Linked DNA regions of Stratiformator vulcanicus. Each later gene encodes a partner of the first gene's protein in a complex. Links are inferred from orthologs where the notes say so. Each region holds a gene or a part of one and is shown on either strand. Other genes may lie near its edges.

Region 1 (10,601 bases):
CCCGGTCGACAGAACTCTTTCTGCAGAGGGATCGTCAGTCCGAAATCAAGTAATTTGATGCGCCCGTTGACAGTGATGAAAGAGTTTCGAGGGCTGATATCGCGATGCAGGTACCGGCAGGAATGAAGATATTCGATTGCACGTCCGAGTTCGATGAACCATCGGCAGCGCTCGCCCGGATCGGGCTCAGATTCCGCACCGACCCGCGCGGCTAACGTCGTTCCTTCGAGATATTCCATAGCGAGAAATGCCTCCCCATCCTTGGTGAGCCCGTGCTCGTAAGTGCGAACGACGAAAGGGTGCGACAGAGATACCGCAATTTCGCCTTCGCTCGGTTTTTCTCGCCGCTCAAACCGAGCTTCGAAGCGATCCGTCTTTTCGCGATCGAGGATTTTGAGGGCAGCCTGTCGGCCAACTTCGTTGTCGAAAGCTTTCCAGACTTTCGACATGCTCCCCTGCCCGATCGGCCCGATGAGATCGAATCGGCGCTTAATATTGACCCGCTTTGGTCTCTTTCCGAACAGGCGTTTTAGAAAAGACATGGGAAGGAGGTCGAAGTGAGATTTCGGTCAGCCGCAATAGTCGACCAGCCGCGCTACCTCGGTCCGAAGTTCCGGCCGGGGGACAATTCGATCGATAAATCCGTGCTCGAGCAGAAACTCGCTGGTCTGAAACCCGGGTGGCAATTGAACCTTCACGGTTGCCTGGACCACGCGAGGCCCCGCGAAACCGACGAGCGCTTTGGGCTCAGCGATAATAATGTCTCCGAGCGACGCAAAGCTCGCCGCAACGCCGCCCATAGTCGGGTTAGTCAAAATCGAAATGAATAACCCACCTGCCGCATGAAATCGCGCCAATGCCGCAGACACCTTGCCCATTTGCATTAGCGACAGAATGCCCTCATGCATTCTTGCGCCACCGCCGGAGCCGCTCAAGATGACCAGTGGCAGCCTCAACTCCGTCGCCTTCTCGATCGAACGGGTCAGCTTTTCGCCCACGACCGAACCCATGCTCCCCATGATGAAAGCAGAGTCGGTCATGGCAAAGATAACCGGTCGGCCGCGCATATAACCTTTCCCGGCGACACATGCCTCGGATAAACCAGTCTTCGCCTGCTCTTCGACCAGCCGGTCCGCATAAGGCCGCTTGTCAGAGAACTCGAGAGGATCGAGTGGCCGCAATTCCGTAAACCATTCCTCGAAGCTGTCTTCGTCGAATAGTTGACGGATTCGTTCGGCAGCGGAAACGTAAAAATGATGTCCGCATTCAGGGCACAGACCCGACTGTCGGTCAATCAGCTTGCGGAAAACAGTGGCCCCGCAGGCCGGACACTTGACCCACAGGCCTTCGGGGACGCCGCGTTTTTTCGGACGGTCGCTCTGACGATTCGGCGCACTCGCTGTTGCCGCCGAACTCGCACCATTGGGAACTGCTGCGTCGTTACTCATTTCGCATCATCCTCCGCCGGCATCATTTCCGCTAATCGATGCCCCTCAGTCGATCCGTCGAATCGGGATTCTTCGTGACCGCCGCCGCCATCTGAGTGCGGTTCACCGTTCGACGTCAGGACGGCTTGGCTCGCCACAGCGACCGCCGGCTCGGCAGGCCGTTTCGTCGAATGGCCATTCAAAAATAGTGGTTCAACCGGCGAGCCGGTACTGCTGCAAACAGGACCGCGAAATTCGATCTCTGTGCCGCAGGCCACACTGGCAATCAACGAGGCGAGCGGCTCGGCGGCGACGATGCCGATCCGACCACTCTTTTTCAGCGGCCGCTTGAGGACCTTGCGCACACGCTCCAGTGCGTCTCCGACGGGTTCACCCTGAGGCGGGCAGACGGCTTCGGGAGACTCCTGCCATTGGCGGATCAGCTTCGGGTATTTCTTTCGAATCTCTTCGAGCTTCAATCCCTGCCATAAGCCCTGATCGAGATTACGCAGCTCCTCCTTCGCCTTGACCGGCACGTCAAGTTCGTCACCAATCTCTTGGGCCGTGCTGAAGGCGGGTTCCCCGGGGTCGCACAGAATCATGTTCAGGTTCGCATCTCGCAGCGCTTCGACGCAGTCCATCACAGACGCTGATCCGTGATCGCTCAGCGGAAGATCGAGACGACCCTGAATCCGATTCTGATCATCAAAGTCAGTCGCGGGAGGGCGAATTAAAACTAAGTGTTGGCACATGGGGTCCGTCTCATGCTCGGCAGATCGGTCTCATTGACCGTCGGCTGCACTTGTTTCGGCGATGTCGGCTTGATGCGTCAACGCCTTGATCGCCGCACCGTAATCATCTGCATCGAAGATCGAACTGCCTGCCACAAAAAGCTCTGCTCCCGCCGAAGCGGCGCTGCTGATTGTCTCGGTCCCGATTCCGCCGTCGATCGAGATAATCAGGCGGTCGCCAGCCATCTGACGAAGTCGGCTGACTTTGGGCAGCACCTGCGGCATGAATTTCTGGCCTCCGAATCCCGGATTCACACTCATTACCAGAACGAGATCCGCCGCGTCGACAAACGGCTCTATTCGATCAAATGAAGTGGGCGGATTGATTGCCAGGCCAGCCGTAAGTCCTGCATCGCGAATCGCGGCCAAGTTGGCCGTTGGATCGGGTTCGGCTTCGATGTGAAAAGTGATCGCATCGCAACCCGCATCCGCATATTCCTTCCACCAGCGACTCGGCTCGGAAATCATCAGGTGGGCATCGAGTGGCAGGTCGGTCCGCTCACGAATCCGCTCGATCACCATTGGGCCGTAGGACAGATTCGGGACGAAATGTCCGTCCATCACGTCGAGATGCAGCACCTCCGCGCCGGCATCTTCGAGTCGACTGATCTCTTCGGCAAGATTGCCGAAATCACATTTCAGCATCGACGGCCCCATGACAGGGCGACCGGGCTTCAAGCGGCGAATTGTCTCGTTGCGTTCCATACAGCTCGGATCGATTCGGGAATCCCCGGCTTGACCTTCAAAGTGCGACAGAGGTATTGCAGGACCGATACGATTCTGATCCATCGGTCAATTGTCACCGATCGATCGTCATTCGTCTAGCCGATGTCGAATAGCCGACGTCAAACGCGACGACCCGTCACGCAATTATTACCGCAAGCCAACGTCTCAGCCTTCGCCGAAAATGAACTTCCCCGCCTCGATCGCTGATCGCGACGAAGCGGGGCACAGTTCATGTTCGTCACGAATCGCTACAGCGAGGCGAGTTTAGCGATCAGGTCGGCGGTTCGGTTCGAGTAGCCGAATTCGTTGTCGTACCAGCCCATGACCTTGACCATCCGCGATCCGATGCGGGTCGTCCATTCGCCGTCGAAGATGACGCTGTGCGGATTGCCCACGATGTCGCTCGAGACGATCGGGTCCTCGGTGTACTCCATGATGCCTTTGAGCGGCCCTTCAGCGGCCGACTTCATGGCGGCGTTAATCTCATCGACAGAGACGTCTTTCCCCAAAGTCGCGGTAAGGTCCGTGATGCTTCCCGCCGGTACCGGCACGCGAAGGGCCAGGCCGGTCAGCTTGCCTTTCACCGCCGGGTAAACCTTACCGACCGCTTTGGCCGCCCCGGTTGTCGTCGGGATGATGTTCAGTGCCGCGGCCCGGGCCCGGTGCGGGTCGCTGTGCAACAGGTCGAGCACCTGCTGGTCGTTGGTGTAAGCGTGGATGGTGGTCATCAGACCTTCTTCCAAACCGAAGTTTTCGTTGAGCACCTTCACCATCGGAGCCAGACAGTTGGTTGTGCAACTCGCGTTCGAGATGCACTTGTGATCTGCGGTCAGCTCCGAGTCATTCACGCCAGCCACGACGGTCAGATCGACTTCATCTTTCGCCGGGGCGGAAAGCACAACCTTGCGGGCGCCCGCTTTGAGGTGGCTATCGTAGCCCGGTTTGGCGTCGGTCGCCCGCGACGTGAAAATACCGGTTGATTCCAAAGCAACGTCGCATCCGAGCTCACCCCAAGGGAGTTCGGCGGGGTTACGCTCTGAATAAATTTTGATCGGCTCGTCATTGACGATCAGCGTGTCGCCTTCGACCGACACGGTGCCGGGGAATCGTCCCTGCACGCTGTCGTACTTCAGCAACATGCCCAATAACTTCGGATCGCCCAAATCATTGATACCAACGATCTCAAATTCGTCCGGACGCAGTGCCATGGCCCGAAAGGTGATACGACCGATTCGCCCGAATCCGTTGATGCCGACTTTTACCGCCACTGGAATCTCCCGTCCCCGTTGACCTGACTAAACCGGTAACGGGAAACAAACCCCGCACCGCAAGGCCCCGGAAGAATCGCCGGGGCAAGTGCGAGTCTAATGGCGTTCGGAGAGCGGAACAAGAATCGGGGGGTGAGGTCACCACGTATCCACAAATCCGAATTTACTGATGCTTTTCGGGCCGACGTCCTCTGACAGCATTGAGTATGACATCAGAAACCGGTCACTGACGCTTAAGTTGCGCCACCCGCAAAGTCGATGTAACCGTCAGAGTCATCTCCTCGCCGGTGGCATCGGCATCCATTGCGCGAGTATTTCGGCAAATTTACGCTCGGTGGACTGCTCGGATCACGGGCAAGAGCCGGCAGGATCAGGTCGTCGCATCATGGACGAGGAATTGCTGCAGGAATTCCTGGCAGAAAGTTGGGAAAATCTGGCCCGACTCGACCAGGAAATCGTCCGACTCGAACACGAGACCGGCAACGCTGAGCTTCTCGACAGCATTTTCCGGACAATTCACACGATCAAAGGCACCTGCGGATTCATCGGGCTGGTGAATCTCGGCACCGTCACGCATTCGACCGAGAACGTACTCGGCAAAATGCGGGAGCGGGAATTACCCGTGACGCGTGAGACGATCTCGCTCGTGCTCAAAGCCGTTGATGCCATCAAAGCTTTGCTTGAAGGCATCGAAGCGACCAATTCCGAGCCGCAGACCGATCACACTCGGCTACTCGCCCAACTTGACGCAATGGCCACGGGAACCGATCTCGAATCAGAGTCCGATGGCGATGAAGTCACCGTCGAATCGCCGATCGACTCCGTCTGCGCGGCCTCGCAAGCCGATCTGGAGGAATCCTCCGAGGCCGATGGCTCTCTGTCGTCCGACCAAAGGATTTCAGATTCGGTGTGGGACAGCCAATCTGCGGCTGCCGATCCGTCGTCAACCGAGACTGGGCGGCGAACTGCGGCCGATCTGTCGATTCGGGTGAATGTCGACGTCCTCGATGGTCTGATGGATCTCGTCGGTGAATTGGTTCTCACGCGCAATCAATTGTTGCAACTGGCTCGAGCCGACGAAGAGTCACAGTTTGGCAAGCCGATCACACATCTGAATCGCGTCACGTCCGACCTGCAGGAAGGGGTGATGAAAACCCGGATGCAGCCGATCGGGAACGCTTGGAGCCGACTGCCGCGACTTATTCGCGATCTGGAGCAAACCACCGGGAAGTCGCTTCGACTTCAAATGAGCGGGTCGGAGACGGAACTCGATCGAACGGTGCTTGATGCGATTAAAGACCCGCTGACGCACATGATCCGCAACTCGGCGGATCATGGCATCGAAACGCGGGAGGCCCGCCGCGCCGTCGGCAAACAGGAATGCGGAACGATTCGGCTCGAAGCTCATCACGAGGGCGGGCACGTCATCATCAGTATCGCCGACGACGGTGGCGGCATCGATCCGGAAAAGATTAAACGCAAGGCCGTCGATCGCGGCTTGATCACGTTCCCCGATGCAGAACGCCTGAGTGAGCAGGACGCTCTGCAATTTATCTTCCACGCCGGGTTTTCGACCGCCGAGAAAATTAGCTCGGTGTCGGGCCGTGGTGTCGGCATGGACGTCGTGCGGACTGCGATCGAAGAAATCGGCGGAACAATCGACCTCAACTCGATCGTCGGCGTCGGTACGACGATTCGCGTCAAAATCCCGCTGACGTTAGCGATTATTTCCGCATTAATTGTCGAGAGCGGTGGCGAATGCTTCGCCATCCCGCAGTTGGGAATCGTCGAACTCGTTCGCGTTTCCGCTGAAGACAGCAGTCGCATTGAGCAAATCAACGGCAAAAAAGTGTTGAGGCTCCGGGAGCATTTGCTCCCGCTGGTTCATCTCGGCGAGGTGCTCGATCTTGAAAGTCGTGAAACGAGCGACGACCAAACGTGTCTCAATATTGTCGTCGCGCAAATTGATGACATGAGGTTCGGGCTGACCGTCGACGAAGTCTTCGACACCGAAGAGATTGTGGTCAAACCGTTAGGGCGGTTGTTGCGTGAGCTTCCGTTTTATCAGGGCACGACGATTCTCGGCGACGGTCGAGTCATCATGATTCTCGACGTCGCCGGCATCGCGACCAGTAGCGGTGCGTTCGACGGTACCGTTGGAAAGCCGTTACCGACGCCCGATGAAAATCCCGATACAGCCGGCGTCATAACAACGCTGCTGCTATTCGATCCGGGGCATGGACGGACGATGGCAGTGCCTTTGGGACTGGTCGCGCGCATCGAAGAGTTTCCCGTCGATCGCGTTGAACAAACGGGTGAGGGGCCGGTCATTCAATATCGGGGCACGTTGCTCCCGCTGTTGCCGATGGATAACGGTTCCCACCCCGTTGTCGACAGTGCGACGCAACCAGTCATTGTTTTTACAGAAGGCGACTGCTCGATGGGCCTGATGGTCCGAGAAATCTTGGACATCCGCGAAGTGATGTTCTCGATTGAAAGACCGTCCCGCATCCCCGGCATTCTCGGAACATCAATCGTTGACGGCAAAGCGACCGAGATCATCGACGCGCAGCACTACGTCACCAGCGCGACACCGGAATGGTTCAATCGTAGCAGCTCGACCGATGTCGCCAGCATTGTGGTCGTCGACGACTCTCTATTCTTCAGGCAACTCGTGAAGACCTCGCTGGAGTCGGCCGGATTCGACGTCGCGGCCTTCGGCGGAGCGGCTGAAGCTCTTACTCACCTTGAGCGGAACCCGCGAGTCGATCTGGTCATTGCCGATATTGATATGCCGCAGACCGACGGGCTCGAATTTGCTCGACAGGTTCGCGAATACAAGCCGAACGACTCCGTGCCGATGATCGCTTTAAGCGGGCACGAAACCGAAAAGGTAAAACGAGCTGCACTCGACGCTGGCTATGACAGGTTCTTAAAGAAGTTCGACTCGCGGGAAGTCGCCGCGGCGATTCGAGAGCTCTATACCGCTCCGATTCTCGCTAAGGCGGAAGCACATTGATCATGGACGATCCTCAGAGCACGCATCAAAACAAAAACGCGACCGGCGATCCACTGCCGGTCCGCCAATACGTTTCATTCCGCGTGGCCGGCCAACTCTTCGGGATTCCGGTCGAGTCCGTTCAGGAAGTGCTCAACCCGCAGCAGATTTCGCGAACGCCAAAATCTCGATCCGAGATTTCCGGCCTGTTAAATTTGCGTGGTCAGATCGTAACGGCGGTCGACCTGCGTCGGCGACTCGGACTGGCCGCTGATCCTGCCGTCAGCCCGATGAACGTCGTTTGTCGGTTCGATGAAGAATCTTTCAGTTTCTTGGTCGACGAGGTCGGAGACGTCATCGATCTGCCCGCAAGTTCTCTTGAGCCCGTTCCGGGCACGGTCGACACACTTTGGAAATCGCTCTCGCGCGGAATCTACCAACTCGATCATGAACTCTTCTTGGTCCTCGATCTGGACGCCGTAATGAGCTTCGAAAACGAATATCGGAAGTCTGCCTGAGGGCGTTCGCCCTCGCATTACACTTCCAGTGACATCCGTTCCACATCATTCGCCGAGATAATCCTGTGCCTGCCACCTTTACCGTCTTGAGAAAATCACTTGATGAACTCGTCGCCCAGGTCGGCGAGGTCGCACGTCATTTTCGGGCACGCGTCGTGGATGAAGTGCCCGAGTTAACGCCTGTGCTCGACGCAATCAGCGACGCCGCATTAAGCGACGGTTTGTCTCAGTTTCTCACAGTTCTTGGTCGTCAAGAAGATAATGCAACTTCGGTTGAACGCTTTTTAGAAAGCCTTTGCAGCCGGGTTAATGGCGTGATGCTTGACCGCGGACAAGTTAATGCTCTGAAGGCTGCTTTGACCGACGCGGTCACGGCCATTCAAACCAACTCATGGGATGAGAGGACCGCACGTGATTGGGCAGAAGCGCTCGACTCCGCGGAAGACATCCTTCTCGGCACGATCTTGGTAGCTTCAGCCACATCCGATGAAGCTGCAAATATCGAAACTTCCGCTGAACGCATTTTAGTCGACGACGCCAATTCTCAAACGTCCGGTGTTGAAATCTCAAGCAACAAACCAGAGCAAGCCAAGCCGACGGCATTTGATATCGAAGAGCACTCAGACGGCGCGGTTTTGGATGCCGAATCACGCGTTGCCATCCCGGACGAAATAAATTCCCTCGACGATAAGGATATGAGCGAAATGTCAACCGAACACATCCTCGCGGAGATCGAACGTGTCAATTCCCCGGCTCCGTCGAATCAGGCGAGCCTCGACATGTCGGCTTTCGAAGCGCAGCTTCGAGAACACCATCAACACCTCGGCTTAATCACTTCTATTTTAGATGCCCTCAGCACAGCGACCGACGAGCGGACCATCTATGAGGTTGGACTGCGAGAGATTTGCGGCTCCCTTGGATTTCGCTGCGGCGGATTTTGGAAAGCTGATGTGAGTTCAGAGCAATTGACTCTCGTAGTCGAAGCAGGTGACGTTCCGATCGACCTGTCAGAGGTAAATCAATCCGCCGTTTACGCGAGCGGCATCGGGTTGGTCGGCCGGGCCGCTCAGCAACGCGAGATGGTGCTCGCGCCGGAATTTAGTCAAGTCGAAACATCAAATCGCGCGGCTGTCGCCGTTCGTGCCGGTATCGTAACCGGCGTCGCCGTCCCATTAATGCGGGGCGACGATTGCGACGGCGTGCTCGAATTTCTGCTCGATCATTCGACGGCCTTGGGCGACAGCCGAAAACAGACCTTGGCAATCGCCGCACAGCTTATTCGATCGCAGTGCGATCGCATTCAATCACTCCGCGCCGTCAGTGAACAGGCAGAGAACGCCGACTGTTTCGAACGGGACGTTAAGAGCGTAATCCAAATCGTCAGCTCAGCGTCGACGGAGCTCCAAGCCAGTAGCCAATCGCTCGCCGCTTCTGCCGAATTGACGAACCGCCAGTCGCACGTCGTCGCAACTGCCAGTGAGCAGGCGACGAAGAACGTTGAGACCGTCGCTTCCGCGGCTGAAGAGCTAAATGCGTCGATACACGAAATCGCCCGACACGTCGAAGATGCCGCTCACATGACGACCACTGCGGTTGAGGAGGCGGAACAAACGAATTCGACGATCCGACAGCTCGGAAAAGCGAGTAGCGAAATCGGACAGGTCATTCGCGTGATCACCTCGATTGCGCAACAGACGAACCTCTTGGCATTAAACGCCACGATTGAAGCCGCTCGCGCTGGGGAAGCCGGCAAAGGATTTGCGGTCGTTGCCAATGAAGTGAAAGAGCTGGCTCGGCAGACTGCGAAAGCGACCGAGGAAATCAGCGACAAGATCGGGGCCATTCAGTCGTCGACAGACATCGCCGTCACTGCGATCGAGTCGATCGGTTCACGAATCGGAAAAATTAATGAGATTTCGACGACGATTGCCTCGGCCGTCCAAGAACAGTCGGCCGCGACTCAGGAAATCTCCCGTAACGTGGCCGAAGCGGCGGGCGGAACCGCAGAAGTGACGAAAAGCATTTGCGAAGTCGCGAACGCCGCAGATGACAGCGGTCGCGGTGCGGCCGATATTCAGGCCGCCTCGGAGAATCTGTCGACGGAGTCGGCTCGACTCGAACAGATTGCCCAGGATTTCCTTGACAAGCTACGGTCGGCTTGAACCGGTTATAACGGTCAAGACAGTTCGCGCACCCTTAACGCCGCGGACACCTTTGACGTCGTGTTGTCACAACGCGACGGAAACGGTGTCCGCGGCGTTACTGTTTTGCCACGGCTCTTGCCTCAGTGACATAGTTTTCCGAACGCGAGTCTCTCACCTTTGCTGATGCCGACATGGAATAACTCAGATATCGCGACGAAAGCTCGGCGAAACTTTGAATTTCGATCGAGACAACAGCCCCCGAATCAATGTGCGGTTCAGCCCTCCACCGCTCTGACATCATGAAGCATCCTCCCGTACGCGTATTATTAGTCGACGATTCCGCCGTTGTTCGCGGATTAATCTCCCGAGTTCTATCGGCGGAGCAAGAGATCGACGTCGTCGGAGCCGTCATGAATGGCGCTGACGCCCTTGCCTGGTTGGGTCGTCACAAGGCGGATGTGGTTGTCCTTGACGTCGAAATGCCCGTCATGGATGGCTTGACGGCCCTTCAGCATATCCAGGCTCGTTATCCTAAGCTCACCGTCATCATGGCCAGCAGCCTGACGCAGCGCGGCGCCGAGACGACGGTCCGGGCCCTTCGAATGGGCGCGGCCGGGTGCGTCGCGAAACCCGTTGCGGGACGCACTTCGGATGGCATTAACCGTCTCGCGGCCGAATTGACGGAGCTCGTCATTGCTCTCGGTCAGCCATCCCAACGTAAAGCCGATC
Region 2 (10,200 bases), 1.4 Mb from region 1 along the record:
AGCCGCACAGGACAGCGCTCGCGCGACCGACTCGGCGACCGCGATCTTGGTCATCGGCCTGCTTCTAATCATCTACCGCGCCCCGCTGCTGGCGATTATCCCGCTGCTCACCGTGTTCGTTGCCGTCAAGACGTCACTGCTCCTACTGGCCCTGGCGGCCCAAGCCGGATGGGTCGACCTGTTTAACGGAATCAAAATCTATGTCAGCGTCGTGATGTATGGCGCAGGCATCGACTACTGCATGTTTCTGATGGCCCGATATCGGGAAGAACTGGAGGAAGGGGGCGACTTCGGCAGCGCGATTGGTGCCGCAATCGGAAATGTGGGGCCGGCCCTCGCCGCCAGCGCCGGAACGACGATGGTCGGCCTGGGCATGATGTACTTCGCCCAATTCGGAAAGTTCAGTGAGGCCGGAGTCGCCATGTCGTTCAGCCTCGGCGTCGTGCTGATCGGAACGCTCACGCTGACGCCGGCGCTGCTGCGAATGTTCGGCCGCTACGCATTTTGGCCACATGTCCCGCGCGAACGCATCACGCGGGCCGCAAATTGGCTCTCGCCGACAAATATAATTTCGCGACTGCTCGAACGCTCTCAGCTTCGCAAAGCGTGGAGTGTTGCCGCGGATCGGATCGCCGCCGCGCCGTTGAAGTGGCTGGTCGTCACGATTGCGGTCATGACTCCCTTCGCCGCGGTCGGAGTTGCGTGGCACGACTGGCTGACCTACGGGCTCCTGTCGGAATTGCCGCCGTCGGAGATCAGCGTTCGAGGGGCGGAGGCCGTTTCCGACCACTTCCCGGCGGGATACGCGACCCCGACGACCTTGCTGATTTCACAGCCCGAAAACCCCGACATCGACTTTTCTGACCCCGAAGGCGCAGCGGTCATCGACGAACTGACCGACTCTATTTGGCAGCGTCGCGAAGAGTTGGGCATTTCTGATTTGCGAACCGTGACAGCCCCGCTCGGCGTTGAGCGGTTGGAAGGGCTCAACGCCTTTCAACGAAGGGCTGCGATTCTGCGTGCGCAGCGGTTCTCAGACTATTACGTCGGTTCGGTCGATTCGGAACAGGCCTACGCGACGCGGATCGACCTCATTTTTGAAGACGATCCGTTCTCGCGAGACAGCATCCGCAAGATCGAGGAATTACGGCAGTTGGTCCCCGAGATTCTGCCGGAGTCGCTGACCGACTCGCAGATTCACTTTCTCGGCGCGACGGCCAGTATTCGCGATCTGCGTGAAGTCACGGCCCAGGATCAAGTCTTGATCGATCTGCTCGTGCTGGCGGGGGTCTTCACCGTTCTCGTCATTCTGCTCCGCAACGCGGCGATCTCGGCGTTCCTGATCACCACGGTTTTCTTCAGCTATCTGGTGACCTTCGGTGTGACCTTCTGCGTGTTTGCCGCCCTCACGCCTGACTTCGTCGGGCTGGACTGGAAGGTGCCGGTCTTTCTGTTCGTGATCCTCGTGGCGGTCGGCGAAGACTACAACATCTACCTGGTCACCCGAGTCGAAGAAGAACAACAACGCCACGGACCCGTTGCGGGCGTTACCAGCGCTTTGGCGAAGACCGGCGGGATCATCTCCGGCTGCGGCATGATTATGGCCGGGACGTTTTCCTCACTGATGTTCGGCTCGCTCAGCGGCATGATTCAGCTCGGCTTCGCCTTAGCCTTCGGCGTGTTGCTCGACACGTTCGTGGTGCGACCAATCATCGTTCCCGCTTACTTGGTGATGTTGAATCGGGGTGACTTCGGATCGTTGGGACCATGGCTCGGGGCGTTCCAGCCGAAAGCCGACGGTTCGGACGACGTGGGAGTCGATCTGCCCGAAAGTGAATCGAATGCCTCACCGATCGATGACACCGAACAGTCCGTGGAGAAACGCTCCAAGGCGTCCTGATGCGCGCCAAGCGGCTTAGACCAGAGAAGGTGAGCGGCTTCCCCAACCAAAGCACCGGGCAGGGCACGTCCCCCCGAAACCAGATTACGGCGAAACCAGGCCTTCGCGAATAGCGAACCGCGCCAGCTCAACCCGGTCGTGAATGTTGAGCTTCGACATGATGCGGTATTTGTGGCTGTCGACACTTTTCTCGGACAGGTGCAGTCCCCGGGCAACTTCTTTGACGCTCTGTCCGTGGGCGAGCAACCGAAGCACTTCGAGTTGGCGATTCGTCAGTGACGCCAATTGGGACGGCGACCGCATCTGCCAAGCCCGCCGCATCGGGTCGAATGAGAGCCGGTTGCGGATCTCCGGCGAGAAGTACTGCTCCCCGCCCACGACAGACGTGACGGCGTCAGTCAGCGAGCCGATCGATTCATTGGTCAGCACAAATCCCGAGGTCTTCAGCCGCAACGCCTGATCGAGAACAATGTCAGGCGAGGCATCGCCGAAAAGAATAATTTGCGACCGCGGGCTGGAGCTCTTGATCTGCCCGACGACCGTAAAGGCATCGGGGCGGGAATCGGCAGTGCCGAGAAGAACCGCATCGGGCTGATGCTCGGTCGCAAGCTCGACCGACCGCTCGTTCTCCGTCGTCGTGGCGACCACGGAGCAACGGGCATCAAGGTTCAGCACTCGTTCCAGAAGTTCGACGATCAATCGGTGCGGATCACAGATCAGAATGCGACACTGCTGCGTTGAAATCATGTTGGTGCCCCGCGATGAGAGAATGTGGGCAGTACGACGCGGGCAGGAGCGCATGGAATTGCAAAGAGGTGACGCTCATCGATCGTTCCTGGCCGTTCGCGTCCGGGCGAGATGGGAGGTTGGCCCGGGACGTATCAGATGTTGCTTATTCTTACGAGACGACTGACTGTTGAATAGGTGAAATACCCCATTTTTGACGAGCAGCCGAATTTCGCGGATGTCCGGCGGGGCGGAATTTCTGTCGCATCCTCTCCAACCGTCACATCGCCTATTGCCGGGCCGTAAAGATCGGGCCCCTGACTCGGGAATACGGGATCGCCGCCGCATCGTCCGATTTTGCGGACTAGGCTGCGATGTCGCATGTTGGAAACGTCAGCCGCTTGCGACCATTTCCTTTGCGCTGTTCAAGGACGCCCGATATGCCTGCGACGCTTCAAGAGCAGTCGACCGCCACCGCCGAATTTATCAACCCGGTCCTCGGCGCTGCGCACTCGGTCTTCGAAATGATGGTGGGCTGCGTACCGCGGCGGAAGTCACTTTCGATTCGCGATACCACGTCCGCGCCTTACGACGTCAGCGCGATCATCGGAGTGACCGGCAAACGCGTCGGGACGATCGTGATGAGCCTGTCAGAGCCGGCGGCGATCGCGGTACTGGAGCGGATGACCGGCAACCGTGCAGAGCGCGTCGACCCTGACGTATGCGATGCGGTCGGCGAACTGACCAACATGATCGCCGGAGCGGCTAAAGCAAAACTGGCGGAACTCGAACTGTCGATCAGCATCCCGAACATCGTCTCCGGTCCCGCTCACACCGTTCACTATCCCGCGCGGGTGCAGCCGATCGCGATCGAATTTGAGTCGGAAATCGGACCATTCTGTATCGATGTCGGATGTCAATTCTTGGACCGATCGTGACGAACCTGTTAACCGCACACACCGCCTGAGCCGCTCAGCCGCCGACCACATTGCCACAGAAAGTCACTTGGGAAGAACAATGAAAGTTCTCGTTGTCGATGACTCTCACACGATGCGAATCATCCAAAAACGGTGCCTGAATTCGTTGGGCGTTGAAGACATCACCGATGCGGCTGATGGCCGTGAAGCCCTTGAATACTTCGCCTCCGGGGAGTTCGACATCGTACTCAGCGACTGGAACATGCCGGTAATGGACGGCCTGACGCTCCTTACTGAAATCAGGAAGAGAGATAAGGACGTGCCCGTAATTATGATCACAACCGAGGCCGAACGGTCGCGGGTCGTCTCCGCAATTCAGGCTGGCGTTTCCGACTATATCGTCAAACCGTTTACGCCCGACGCGATGAAGGAAAAGCTCGAACGATGGTGCGGCATCAAAAAGGATTAACTCACAGAAAGTCGGCGCGTTGAGCCCATCACCGACTGCGATCGCATTACTCTTTTAAACAGCTGACCCCCCTCTCAATTCTCTTCTGAAACTGCCGACTCCGGCAGCCTGGTCCCATGGTCGATCCCCAAAAAATTTGGTCCTCCTCTCAACTCCCCACCTTGCCGGCGGTCGCCGTCCGCCTGCTGGACCTCTCTAAAAATCCCGACGCGGAGGTCAATGATTTCATCGAGATCATTAGAACCGACCCGGCGATCTCCGCAAAAATTCTGAAGGCGACAAACTCGTCTTATTTCGGCTTCCAATCCAACGTCACAACGATCGACCGTGCCGTCCCGTTGTTGGGAACGACGGTTGTCACGTCGCTGGCTTTAAGCTTTTCGCTGGTCGAAGCCGCGATGACCACCGGCCCGATGGTCGAGCACTATCGCGACTACTGGATGCAATCGGTCATTCAGGCCGCGACCGCGGAACTGCTTGCCACGAAAACTCCCGGCAGCCTCGGCAGCGAATTCTTTTTGGCCGGGCTGCTCTGCGACCTCGGCCGTCTCGCGATGCTCAAGACAGTGCCCGACGAGAGCCGCCAGGCGATTGAAACGGCGCGGGAACGCGGCCTCGACCTGTTCGCCACCGAGAACGAAATGGTCGGCGTCAATCACGTCGAAGTCGGCCTAAAGCTAATGGAAAGCTGGACGCTGCCGCCGGCGACGATTCTCGCTGCCCGCCATCACCATGACCCGCTCGAGCTGATTCAGCAGCATGAGTCCGCAAACGATTCCGATCTCATTCATGCCACAGCCGTTGCCTCATCGGTCGGAGACTACTTCTGCGGAGCCAACAAAGGTCAGGCACTCGATAGATTAAGAGTCCTCACAGCGGCTTTCTACGATCTCGACGAGACGGAACTCGAAGCTTTTCTCAGCGAGGCTAAAGAGAAGATCGACTCCGTCGGCGAACTATTCGCGCTCAACACCGAAGGACTCGGCGACCCGCACGAATTAATGGCCCAGGCGAGCGAGCATCTCACGCAACTGGCACTCCGGCAACAAGCCGCCGCGGCCGAAGCCGTGGCTCGACAGCAGAAACTCGAAGAGCAAACCCGGCTGCTGGAATCTAAAAATAAGGAGCTCACCCAACAGGCCATTCGCGACCCGCTGACAAAGCTCTATAATCGCGCGTTCTTCGATGAGTCGCTGCAACGGGAACTCGATCGATGCGCACGGGCCGCAGCCACGATCGGAGTCATGTTCACCGACATTGACAAATTTAAGGTGCTCAATGACACGTACGGCCATCAGTTCGGGGATCAGGTTCTGAAGCAGGCCGCCGGCTTGCTCGGCGGTTCCATCCGAAAGTCGGACGTGCTCGCCAGGTACGGCGGCGAAGAATTCGTGGTTCTTGTCGCCGCACCGACCGAAAAAGGAATCGCCAAAGTCGCTGAACGAATTCGGGCAGCCATGGAAGCGGCGAAGTTTGTCTTTGAAGGCGAAGACGTTCCGGTCACGATTAGCGTAGGAGCCGCGTTAGCCATTCCGCAACGCGACACCGCAGAACTCGCCGAAAAGCTGATCTCCGAAGCCGATGAAGCCATGTACGACTCGAAAAAGAACGGCCGCAACCAATGCCACGTTCGAGTCTTGCTATCTGATGCCGAACGGGTTTTGATGCAGAAAACGACCGCCCGACGCTTCAGCCGCTGGCTCGTCAATCGGGGCGTGTTCGACATCCCGACCGTCAGCAAAGCGCTCGTCAACTTTGAATGCCCGCACGTCAAAATCGGTGACCTGGCCGTTCGCCGCACGGTGCTTAATTCGATGGAGGTCGACCAGATTCTTGAGCAGCAGCAATCGAGCGGAAAGAGATTCGGCGAAATTGCCATGCAACTCGAACTGCTGACCGAAGACCAAGTGGCCGACCTCCTCGCATGGCAGTCGGAGTGTCCGCAAACACTGGCGGTGGAATTGGTTAAGAAGGGCTTGCTGGAGAGGCAGGCCGCTACGATGTTGCTCAAGACCTATATTGCCGAGGCTCCCGCCCCGCGCGAAAATGCCATGGCATAATACCTTCTTTAACGGAGTGGTGGTCGACGCGTTGTGAGTTAGCTCTCCGTAACGGATCAGCCACGACCGCTTACCATTTAAGCGATATGCGTAATCGTGCCGCCGTAGTAGACCGAACTACCGGCCTCATTCTCTAAGGTAATCCCGCCGCCGTCATCCACGCCCCGGCACAGACCGTAAGTCACGCGATCGCCTGATGAGAGCCCGACGGTTCGCCCCGTGAGCGCGCAGTGCGCCGCGTAACGCTTTCGAGGGAAGGCCCGGCTGTCGCGATAGTCGCCGAGTTCCGATTCCAATCGAATTAAGATTTCGATTAAGTGTTCGCTAGGGTCGACACTTTGATCCGCGATGTCATTAAGGGAAATCGCCCGATCGCGAATCTCGACGGACGCGTTTCGAAAGTCAACGCCCACATTAATTCCGATTCCAATCACAAGGAAGGGAATTGCGCCTGCACGCTCAATCTCGACGAGTATGCCACAGACTTTCTTCCGATTAATTAAGACATCATTGGGCCATTTCAGTTGAACGCAAACGTCACCCAGTTTTGAGGAAATCGCGTCGCGAACGGCCAATCCGGTGATTAATGACACGAGTGGAAGTTCCGCCGTCTCCAACTTAAAATCAGCCGGATCGATCACGACCGAAAACGTCAGTGATCCGCTGCCAGCGACCCATCGATTTGCCCCTCGACCGCGCCCGGCTGTCTGACGAGTCGCGAATACGAGGACGGGAGTGCTGACTTCTCCCGCCGAGATCAACGACTTCGCACGGTCGTTCGTCGAATCGAGCGACTCGTGGGCATCGATCACCGCGACCATCGTCTCGGTCGCAATCCGCGACTTCAGTTCGGGTGTCATAGCGGAATTCTCGCCGAAGTCGCCGGGCGACGGGTCATTTCACCTGGAGCTTTTCCACTTCCGTGTGCAACGCCTGAAGTTCCTTTTCCAGCCGGGTCACTTCGGCCGGATCGTCCGTCTGTCGTTTGGCGGCACCGAGAAGTTGTTCGGTCCGTTGAATCTTCCCCCGCAGCACGGCGAGTTGCTTCTTCGATTTCTTATCCATATTCCCCTCGAGGTGATGTTTCTGCGGAACCCGCCATTCTATTCACCCGCAGGTGCTGCGCGAATTCAGACACACCCTCAGACGCCAAGAATTCCGACCGATCACTCCGTCCTACGTGACACGGAGCGCAAGCGACAACACCTCCAATCGCCAACCCACTGCAAAACAAGGGAGGCAAAAGAGATCATTCAGGCCACGAACTATTACACAACTTCACCAACCTGCTCTCGACTCTAGACACTCGACTCTAGACTCAAAAAAGCCGGACGCGTCCGGGCATCATGCCGCGGCATCATCCGCCGCATGGGAAATGCGCAGCCAGTCGGCCGCACCCACCGGCGGGTTGAAAAGAGGCGGTGCACCGTTTTCCTCTACCTGATGGGAGATGGTTGCGCGGATTTTGGCGTGGCACTGAGTTGCGAAAGATAGGGTGTGGCCCGGCGAGAAGCTGATCGGGAACAGATGCCGCTCATACTACATCATCGGTGAAAAAATGGTACAAGGGCTCAGAGATAGCTACGGGTTGTTGAACCGGCTCTGGGTCGACGATTCGAAGCAGCCGAGCGAGATACCGACATTCCGTCAGAAGTAATAGATCGAGCCAACCAACTAACGTCGGCATCATTTGAAACAGACCGAACAATGCGACTAAGAGTGATTGCAACAGACTATGACGGCACGATTGCCATAGACGGCGTACTTAATCCGAGCGTTCGTGAGGCGATCGGGAATGCACGCAAAAGTGGAGTGTTGGTGGTCATCGTAACCGGGCGGATTCTCTCGGAACTTCGGGACGTAGCCGGCTGTCTGGATTTCGTCGATGGCGTCGTTGCCGAAAACGGAGCCGTGGTTGCTTTCCCGAATGGCCATGTCACCGTTCTCGGTGCAGGACCGCCGTTGGCTCTCATTACGAAACTGACCGAACGGGGAATTGATTTTAAAGTTGGTCGATGTGTGGTCGAAATGGATGCCGAGTTCGCCGATGTGGCGATATCGCTTATTCGCGAAATGCAGTTGCCGTTGGCCATCACTTTTAACCGTGGACGAATGATGTTGCTGCCGCCCTCGATCAGCAAGTCGGGCGGGCTGCGTCAATTGCTCGACACGCTCAACGTGTCAGTTCACAACGCCATCGGCATCGGTGACGCCGAGAATGATCATGAGCTGCTTTCCTGCTGTGATCATGGCGTGGCAGTCTCGTGGGGGTCGGCACGATTGAAAGAGTCGGCCGATTTTGTCCTCGAAGGCGACGGCGTCGAAGCTGTCGCCGACTATATCGCAGGAGTATCAACTGAAATCCGATTGCCTCGTGCGGCGTCGATCCATCATAAGGTGGTGCTGGAAGAGGTCGGCGGCCAACCTCCGTTTGAAGTGTCGATTCGTGGTCGCAATGTCCTCGTCGCCGGAGACACAAAAAGCGGCAAGTCGTGGCTGGCGGGGCTGCTCATTGAGCAGCAAATTCTGAAAACATATACCGTGTGTGTGTTTGACCCCGAAGGCGACTATAGCAGTCTCGCTTCGCTGCCGAACACGGTTTCACTCGGCGGCGGCCACATGTTGCCGCATGACAACGACCTCAAGATTTTATTGCAACAAAGACTCAGCGTTGTTTTAGATCTGTCGCATCTTGAGCACCATCAGAAGAGAGAATACATTTGTCATCATTTACCGTTGGTCGCGAATCATCGCCGTAACTACGGTTACCCGCATCGGATTGTTCTGGATGAATGCCATTATTTTCTCCGCAGTCCGCGTGATAATGAATTGCTCGACTTTCAACTCGATGGCTACACACTGGTCACGTATCACCCCTCAGAATTGCCAGCCGCGATCTTAAATTCAGTCGAAGTCGTGGCGGCCACGCGACTGACCGAAAGTGCGGAAGTTGATGTTTTGCGCGACCTATTTGATGCCAAGAGCGACGAATACATCGACTCTCACGACTGGTACGAGCAGCTGGCCAACCTCGGGATTAATGAATCGGCGCTGCTTCCGCCGACCGACGAGGCCGAAGGGCGCCTTCGCCGCTTTATCGTCGCGCCCCGCTTGACCGATCATGTCCGGCACCGCAGTAAGTACTTCGACATGCCCGTCGCGAAAGAGCACGAGTTTGTGTTCACCACGAACGGACAAGCTTTCGGGGAATCGGCTGCCACACTCCGGGAACTGACGATGGCCGCCAAACGAGTCACAGCAGACGTGTTATCCAATCATAGCCGACATCACGATTTTTCACGCTGGATTATCAACCTGTTTTGCGACCGTGAACTTGCCAACAACGTTCGCAAAATTGAATCGACAATGAACCTCGATGGGGATGTCGACCGCTTTCTCACAGAATTGCGTGACGCCGTGCAACAACGATATGAAAGCGATTGAGTTAAGGCACCCCCTCGGAACGAATTTTGGAGTGCGACGGGTGGCCGGGGTCAAAGGTGTATTGATTCAAACGGCGGGTAGCCCGGAGGTTACACCTCCGGGCTACCCGTTTATATATAAGCGCAAGCATCATATCCGCTCCTCCACACCCAAAAACCCTATCGGCTGCTCCGTCTCACCATCAATCGCCAAGTCCGCCAGCACCTCGCCGAGGACACTCGCAAACTTAAACCCGTGGCCGGACAGGCCGGCGGCGAAGGCGACTTGGGGGTGTTCGGGGTGGCGGTCGACGTAGAAGCGGCCATCGGGGCTCATGGTGTAGAAGCAGGTGGCGTGGCGCGTTGGCTGCGGATCGGCGGCGGGGAGGAACTGCCGGGCGAATTCGGCGAGCGGTTCGGCGTCGCGTTCGAGCAGCGCGGGGTCGATGTCTTCGGGTCGGTCGACGGGGTCGCCGCCGGTGTGTTCGGAAAGCTTAATTGTGGCACCGTCGAGCGACGGGAACCCATAATAGTCACCGCGGGGCCGGACATAATAAAAGACGGGGCCGGCGTCGTACGCATCGCCCGTCTTCGGCAGCCAGAGTAGCGTCTTCCGCAAGATTTTAAGATTGAAGCCGAGGTCGCTGATGAGATCAGTCGCCCATCCGCCGGCCGTGATGACCAATCGTGCCGCCTCATATTCGCT

The links.
Region 2: the proteins of Pan189_RS10700 (region 1) and Pan189_RS16470 are in contact, whole or in part, in a solved structure (PDB 1A0O), measured with the Escherichia coli proteins. The link is inferred for Stratiformator vulcanicus from one-to-one orthologs.

Annotation. Positions count from the first base shown.
Region 1 is NZ_CP036268.1:2,717,860-2,728,460, reverse strand. Bases 4,242-7,431 are described here. They hold Pan189_RS10700 (hybrid sensor histidine kinase/response regulator), read left to right. Parts: upstream 4,242-4,597; coding sequence 4,598-7,231; downstream 7,232-7,431. Other genes in these bases: Pan189_RS10695 (chemotaxis protein CheW), read left to right, coding at 7,234-7,431. In the rest of the region: Pan189_RS10725 (serine/threonine protein kinase), read right to left, coding at 1-542; accD (acetyl-CoA carboxylase, carboxyltransferase subunit beta), read right to left, coding at 570-1,448; Pan189_RS10715 (histidine phosphatase family protein), read right to left, coding at 1,445-2,179; rpe (ribulose-phosphate 3-epimerase), read right to left, coding at 2,210-2,923; gap (type I glyceraldehyde-3-phosphate dehydrogenase), read right to left, coding at 3,193-4,212; more of Pan189_RS10695, read left to right, coding at 7,432-7,728; Pan189_RS10690 (methyl-accepting chemotaxis protein), read left to right, coding at 7,794-9,890; Pan189_RS10685 (protein-glutamate methylesterase/protein-glutamine glutaminase), read left to right, coding at 10,172-10,601. UniProt on the Escherichia coli protein: Involved in the transmission of sensory signals from the chemoreceptors to the flagellar motors. CheA is autophosphorylated; it can transfer its phosphate group to either CheB or CheY.
Region 2 is NZ_CP036268.1:4,137,788-4,147,987, forward strand. Bases 2,539-5,327 are described here. They hold Pan189_RS16470 (response regulator), read left to right. Parts: upstream 2,539-3,643; coding sequence 3,644-4,012; downstream 4,013-5,327. Other genes in these bases: Pan189_RS16460 (response regulator transcription factor), read right to left, coding at 2,539-2,647; Pan189_RS16465 (chemotaxis protein CheX), read left to right, coding at 3,067-3,564; Pan189_RS16475 (sensor domain-containing diguanylate cyclase), read left to right, coding at 4,129-5,327. In the rest of the region: Pan189_RS16455 (MMPL family transporter), read left to right, coding at 1-1,900; more of Pan189_RS16460, read right to left, coding at 1,985-2,538; more of Pan189_RS16475, read left to right, coding at 5,328-6,072; Pan189_RS16480 (biotin--[acetyl-CoA-carboxylase] ligase), read right to left, coding at 6,150-6,932; Pan189_RS21495 (hypothetical protein), read right to left, coding at 6,967-7,137; Pan189_RS16485 (HAD family hydrolase), read left to right, coding at 7,780-9,516; solA (N-methyl-L-tryptophan oxidase), read right to left, coding at 9,646-10,200. UniProt on the Escherichia coli protein: Involved in the transmission of sensory signals from the chemoreceptors to the flagellar motors.